DNA from 2 places in the Candidatus Merdisoma sp. JLR.KK006 genome. Region 2 is predicted to be linked to the other one. Evidence: predicted binding sites of a transcription regulator. Region 2 holds the regulator's gene; the other holds the start of a gene.
What was found. Region 2 encodes NrdR, which represses ribonucleotide reductase genes. Its sites were predicted from a motif close to CACAANATNTTGTG; they were not measured.
Positions count from the first base shown of each region.

Region 1: a site for NrdR is predicted at 1,732-1,745, ahead of nrdD (anaerobic ribonucleoside-triphosphate reductase). Genes of this name have one in related genera too.

Region 1 covers NZ_JAYMNS010000002.1:131,184-134,604, reverse strand. Annotated here, with positions in the region: gene nrdD (anaerobic ribonucleoside-triphosphate reductase) at 1-1,675, opposite strand, end outside; gene rd (rubredoxin) at 2,005-2,163, shown strand; gene VSQ61_RS02270 (NUDIX hydrolase) at 2,164-2,730, shown strand; gene VSQ61_RS02265 (alanyl-tRNA editing protein) at 2,948-3,421, opposite strand, start outside.
Region 2 covers NZ_JAYMNS010000010.1:55,197-58,617, reverse strand. Annotated here, with positions in the region: gene VSQ61_RS10065 (acyltransferase family protein) at 1-663, opposite strand, end outside; gene VSQ61_RS10060 (YqeG family HAD IIIA-type phosphatase) at 689-1,213, opposite strand; gene nrdR (transcriptional regulator NrdR) at 1,647-2,102, opposite strand; gene VSQ61_RS10050 (PRC-barrel domain-containing protein) at 2,291-2,536, shown strand; gene VSQ61_RS10045 (MgtC/SapB family protein) at 2,537-3,217, opposite strand; gene VSQ61_RS10040 (ATP-dependent helicase) at 3,364-3,421, opposite strand, start outside.

The DNA.
Region 1 (3,421 bases), on a different contig from region 2:
AGAGAGAATAGTCAATCTGCTCAGCAGCCTTCCACTTGGCAGTATATTCATTCAGCTTGCGCATAATCTCAAGCCCCAGTTTTTCACCTTCGGGTTCTGTGAGCTTCTTGCCGTTCAGGCTGTAGACGCATTCCCAGAGACCTGCATAACCCAGCGAAAGTGTGGAATATCCGTTGTGAAGGTATTTGTCAATGGTTTCTCCCTTTTTCAGACGAAGGAGGGCGCCGTGCTGCCAGAGAATGGGGGCGGCATCGGAAAGGGTTCCGGTGAGACGCTCATGGCGGCACTGAAGGGCCCGGTGGCAAAGTTCCATCCGCTCATCAAAGATCTCCCAGAAACGGTCAATATCGCCGTCAGCGGAGAGGCCGATATCTACCAGATTGACCGTAACAACACCCTGGTTGAAGCGGCCGTAGTATTTCGGCTTTCCGTTTTCATCGATGTAGGGAGTCAGAAAGCTGCGGCAGCCCATGCAGGTGTAGCAATGCCCCTCTCCGTTCTTATCAATCTTGTTTTGCAACATGATTTTTTCGGAAATATAATCCGGTACCAGCCTCTTGGCGGTACATTTGGCAGCTAATTTGGTCAGGTAGTAGTATTTACTGTCCTCATAGATATTGTCTTCCTCCAGAACGTAAATAAGCTTGGGGAAGGCAGGAGTGATCCAGGTTCCCTTTTCATTTTTGACGCCCTGATAGCGCTGACGCAGGGTTTCCTCAATAATGAGAGCCAGATCGTTCTTTTCCTGCTCATTCTGAGCCTCGTTCAGATACATGAAGACCGTCACAAAGGGAGCCTGTCCGTTGGTAGTCATCAGGGTTACTACCTGATACTGGATCATCTGTACGCCGTTGCGCACCTCTTCCCGAAGACGCTTTTCTGTGATAGTATCAATCTCTTCTTCTGTAACAGCTTCATGGATGGAATGGAGCTCATCTGCTACCTGCTTCCGGATTTTTTTGCGGCTGGTATCCACAAAAGGAGCCAGGTGGGTCAGGCTGATGCTCTGGCCGCCGTACTGACAGGAAGCTACCTGGGCAATGATCTGGGTAGCAATGTTGCAGGCTGTGGAGAAGCTGTGAGGCTTTTCAATCATGGTGCCGCTGATGACGGTTCCGTTCTGGAGCATGTCCTCAAGGTTTACCAGATCACAGTTGTGCATATGCTGTGCAAAATAATCTGCATCATGAAAGTGAATGATTCCCTGATCATGGGCAGCTACAATATCGTTGGGAAGGAGAATACGCTTGGTGATATCCTTGCTCACCTCTCCGGCCATGTAATCACGCTGTACGCTGTTGACAGTGGGATTCTTGTTGGAGTTCTCCTGCTTTACCTCCTCATTGTTGCATTCAATCAGACTTAAGATCTGCTCATCTGTGGTATTGGACTTGCGGACCAGGGCTCTGCGGTAACGGTAGGTGATATAGCGCCTGGCAACATCAAAGGCACGCTGATTCATAATCTGATCCTCTACCATATCCTGAATCTCTTCTACGCTTAAGGAGCGGCTCATATTCTGAGCGGCACTTTCCACATCTTCGGCAATCCGCTTTATCTGGATGGGAGTCATTCGCGCACTGGGAACAACCTTATCATTGGCTCTGGTAACGGCAACGACGATCTTTGCAGGATCAAATTCAACCTCAGCACCGCTTCTTTTAATAATTTTCATAAAACTTTTCCTCAATTCCTAGTATCGTTGTAATGGATGGTGACGAAACCTATTGTAACAATATATAGTGGTTTTGTCAATGACAATTACAATATATTGTTTGCTGCATTCGACAGTGCATGTATAGATAGTATAGGAAAACAGAAGAAAAATCAAGGATTTTTATAGAATAAAAAGTTTTGGAAAGATATTTAAATAAAAATAAAAAAATCTATGGAATAAAGACAGATTTTTTGGTATATTCTAGTAGAACGAGTTGTTTATCCATCCTGAAAGGGATGCAGCAGGACATACCCTTTGGGTATATGATTAAGAAAGGAATGATTGCTATGAAAAAGTATGTATGTGAACCCTGTGGTTATGAGTACGATCCGGAGGCAGGCGATCCGGATAACGGCATTGCTGCCGGAACGGCCTTTGAAGATCTGCCGGAGGATTGGGTGTGCCCCGTCTGCGGCATGGGCAAGGATGCGTTTGTGGAGGCGTAAATGTACCAATACCAAAGACAAATCCGGGAATACCGGCCAACCTGTGAACAGGAGGAACGGGATAGGAAGCTGATGCTGCAATATCTGGAGTTGTTTTCGGAAACGATTGGGACAAGACAATGTGAGATTGCACATATGACAGCTTCTTCTTTAATCTTTAATAAGAATCGGGAGAAGCTGTTGATGGTGTACCATAATATCTACCAGTCCTGGTCCTGGACAGGCGGCCACGCGGACGGAGAAGAGCAATTACTTGTGACAGCCATGCGTGAGGCGAAAGAAGAGACAGGTATTCATGAGGTTCGTCCCATTCGGGAGGAAGCGCAGAGCCTGGAGATTCTGCCTGTTTGGGGACACTGGAAACGGGGACGTTATGTGAGCGCACACCAGCATCTGAATCTGAGTTATCTTCTGGAGGCCGATGAAGAAGATGTGCTTAAGGTGAAACCGGACGAAAACAGCAAAGTGGCATGGATTCCGCTTGAGAAGCTGGGAGAGATGGTGTCAGAGCGGGAGATGATGCCTTTTTATGAGAAGCTGATTGGGAGGTGCTTAAATGCCTTGTAACGGCGAAATTGTAAAAGGTGCAGTAAAGTACAGGCTCCTATGAGATTTTAACTTCTTTGGGCGTAAATCTTACCGATATTGACAAAATCAAAAAATAATCAAAGGCAAACAGATTAAGGACGCAAGTTTATTTTATATAGCTTACGTCCTTATTTTTATTTTAGATGGCTGCTAAGAAAAGCAAATTTAGATATTTTTTTAACAAAAGTTCCCCGATTTATGGAAGAATCTTTTCAATGGCCTCCCTGGTCCCGTGGAGGGAGCCCTGTGCCATCTCTGCCTTGCCGCCGCCTTTTCCCTGAAACGCTTCGTTCAGCTTCCTGCACAGAGGGCGGACATCCTCTATGGCGCTTCCTAAAATGTAGCGGTAGCCGTCTGTATCATCTCCAGTGAAGACACAGGCAGTACCGGTGCAGTGCCTGGTGAGGAGATTGACAAATTCCCGGGCAGTATTGTTATCCAGTTCTTTTTCAAAAAAGGCAATATCCTTCGTACCTTCAGGCACAAGAGCAGCTTTTTGTTCAATCAGAGCTTTTTCAAGCTGAAGGATCTTTCCAAACAGATTGAAATTTTCCTGTTTCAGGCGTTCAACAGCTCTGGCAGTATCATCTTCTTTGGCTGAGAGCAGGACAGAGATAGCTTTTGTATTCCTTTCTTTTTCCTGATAGTCGGCAAGGGCTCGTGATCCGGC
Region 2 (3,421 bases):
AGAAATAATCCCTCCGGAAAACCGAACTCCAAGGTAAGCCCCCAGCAAGTACATAGGCACATAGGACAAAAACCGATAGATCTCAAAATCAATATACTGATGAAGAATATTCTTTTCCAGAAACCCCCACTCCAAATAACCACAGACAAAGAACCCAAACAGCACAAGCTCTCCTATAACTTTTTTCCTCATAACCCACAAAATCACCGGAATAAACAGCAGAAAAAAGAGCAGCGCTTCCGAAAACCACATGACTGCACAGTATCGGGACATTACAAACTGAAAAGGAATATAGGAAAAAATAATGTCAAAGCCCTCTGTATTCCACCAATACACAGCACAAAAAATCATCCCAATTCCATTCCATATAATAAAAGGAATCAAGAGGGAAGAAATCCGCCGCCGGAATTTTTCCAGCATATTCTCTTTTGACAGATTATAGCAGAGAAGAAATGCTGAACATATCATAAAAAAGGAAAGACTCACAGTGCCCCCGTCAAAGCATAGCTTAGATATCCACTGGCAAAGATAATCCGAAAATGTTTCTGATGTACCAAGTTCAAAAAAATGATCCGTATCCATATGTACCATCACAATCCCCAGCTGCATCAAAAAAGAAACAACCGTTACCTTCTTACTAAAACTGCCAAACTCACTTTCCATAATCTTCCTCCGACAAAAGCGTGCCCTACAAGCCTCTCTTTTTCCTCCTCAGATAACAATACAAAACCGGCTTCTCCAGATACCGCTTCACTACAATCTGAATCTCTTCCTTCGGATTCATAGGCTTCACCAATATGGAATACATTCCTGCCCGATTGGCCCCCCACACGTCCGTAAAGAGCTGATCCCCCACAAACAGCGTGTGATCCTCATCCGTTCCCATACGCCCCATTCCTTCCAGATAACCTATGCGCTTCGGTTTTCCGGCCTTATACACATAGGGAGTATCAAGAGCCTTTGCAAACGGCGTCACTCTCGGCTCTTTGTTATTGGAAATAAGGCAGGTGGCAAACCCCATCTCATGAAGCCGCTTAAACAGGCCAATACTCCGCTCATCCGCCGGAGCGTCATGGCACACCAGCGTATTATCAATATCAAAGAGAATTCCCCGATATCCCTCTTTATATAAGCTTTCAAAATCAATCACATAGGCAGATTCCAAATATTCTTTAGGATACAGATTTCTAAAAAAAGAAAAACCTTTTGGCATTTCCGACACAATAATTCCTCCTACAATAGACATATTCCAGGTAATATAACAGGCTGAGCTTCCCAAAACTCCCAGAAACAGCAGACAGAATAATGCTTACATTGGCTGACAGGGTATAAATAAGGGCCGTATTTTCAAAATAATACTAGAAGGTAATTCCCAAAAGGGAAAGGGCAAAAATCCCAAGCTCATCCCTGACGCTCTTCGGCTTTTCGATTTTCCGGGTAAGCATAGATAAAACTACCCATGCGATAAAGAAGCGCATCAGCATAACCTGAAGCGCATCATAATGATTCAGCAGAGTCTTTGTCGCTGCAAAAGCAGTCCCCCATACGGTAATGGTAAACAGGGCAGGTACATACCATGCTGCCCTTTTTTGTCTGTTGCCATTTTAATATCTCTTTCTATACTTCATAAGTCTAAAATAAAACCTTTATTTATCATCTAACATTTTCTTCAATTCACTCAGGAAAGTATTCACGTCCTTAAACTCCCGATATACGGAAGCAAAGCGCACATAAGCCACAGAATCCAAATCTTTCAGCTTATCCATCACCATCTCGCCAATCACACTGCTGTCAATCTCCCGTTCCTCCCGATTAAAGATATCGCTCTCAATGGCATCAATCACACTGCTGATATCTTTCAGGGGCACCGGACGCTTATGGCAGGCCCGCAAGATGCCGTCCTCAATCTTGCTTCTGTCGTAAGGCTCCCTGTTGTTATCTTTCTTAATCACAATAATCGGAATCGTCTCAATTTTCTCATAGGTAGTAAAACGCTTCCCACAGGAATCGCAGAGACGGCGGCGGCGAATGGAGCTGTTATCCTCCGCCGGTCTGGAATCAATGACCCGGGTATTCTCCTGGCTGCAAAATGGACACTTCATAGCGAACCTCCCTTTTTTCTCTCGGATTTGCCGTAAAATCTCCATCTTCGGCACTCCTTTTGTAGTACCTCTCAAGTATATTACATTTCTTTCTTTTCTGTCAAATATTATGCAAAACAAAACTCCAGGCTTTTCACCCTTTTTTTTGCACTGCATAAGATAAAGAAAGACCTCCAATGGAGCTTCCCATGACCTTCTGTGAATTGAGAGAAAAAGATGTTATCAATATCTGTGACTGTAAGCGCTTAGGCTGTGTAACGGATCTGGTGTTTGATCCCAAAAACGGATGTATCCAGGCCCTTGTAACCTCCAGCAACGAAAAACTCTGGGGGCTTCTGGGAAAAGACTGTGAATACGAGATTCCCTGGTGCAAAATCAAGCAGATTGGACCGGATATTATTTTGGTGGAGCTGGAAAAAGAGAAAGGGCATTGACTATATCACGTCCACAAACATCACGCCATCAGTCTCTGACAGCTTCCTCAAATACTCTTGTTTATCGACTCTGTAAGGAATATAAATGGTCATCCGTATGGTAAAAGAATCCCCTCCAACCTTTGGCTTATCCACGTCATACATATCAACCTTACAGCCATCCTCCTTAAGCTTATGCAAAAGAACGGAAGCGGTCCGGTTCTCCGACGCTTCCACATACAAGCGTGCGTATCTTGAATAGAGATAAACCTTCTCCTCAATAAAAGGCAGAATATGAAGCCCCACAAGAAGAACTATTGTCACCAAAACAGCTCCGTCCACAAAGCCAATCCCCGCTGCCAGACCCACACAGGCACAGATCCAGATACTGGCCGCTGAGGTAAGTCCTTTCACCTGCCGGCCGGATACAATGATAGAGCCTGCCCCCAGAAATCCCACACCGCTCACCACCTGAGCGGCCATTCGTGAAATGTCCGTTGCTCCCGGAAATTGAAGATCCATATATTGAGCCGTCATCATCACCATAGCGGCTCCCATGCAGACTGCCGCATCCGTCTTTGCACCTCCGCCTCTTTTTTTGGCTCCACGGTCAATGCCGATAAGTCCGCCCAAAACCAAGGCAGTTATCATCCGCATCAGCACATTATGAAAGGTCCATTCTGTCAATGAAGCAAAAAACATTCCCTATTCCCCCATTTCTCTCTTAAGTATCCATATATCTTGAAAAATAACCGTCAGCTTATCCTAACCAATAAAAACCTATTTCCCCTCAAAGACAAAAAAGCAGCCCGTCTGTTATTTTAGTATAACAAGTTTGGACTGCTGATTCAACAAGTGATATGCTCTTCTTCCAGCAATTCCTCCAAAAAACGTGACCGTTCCGCC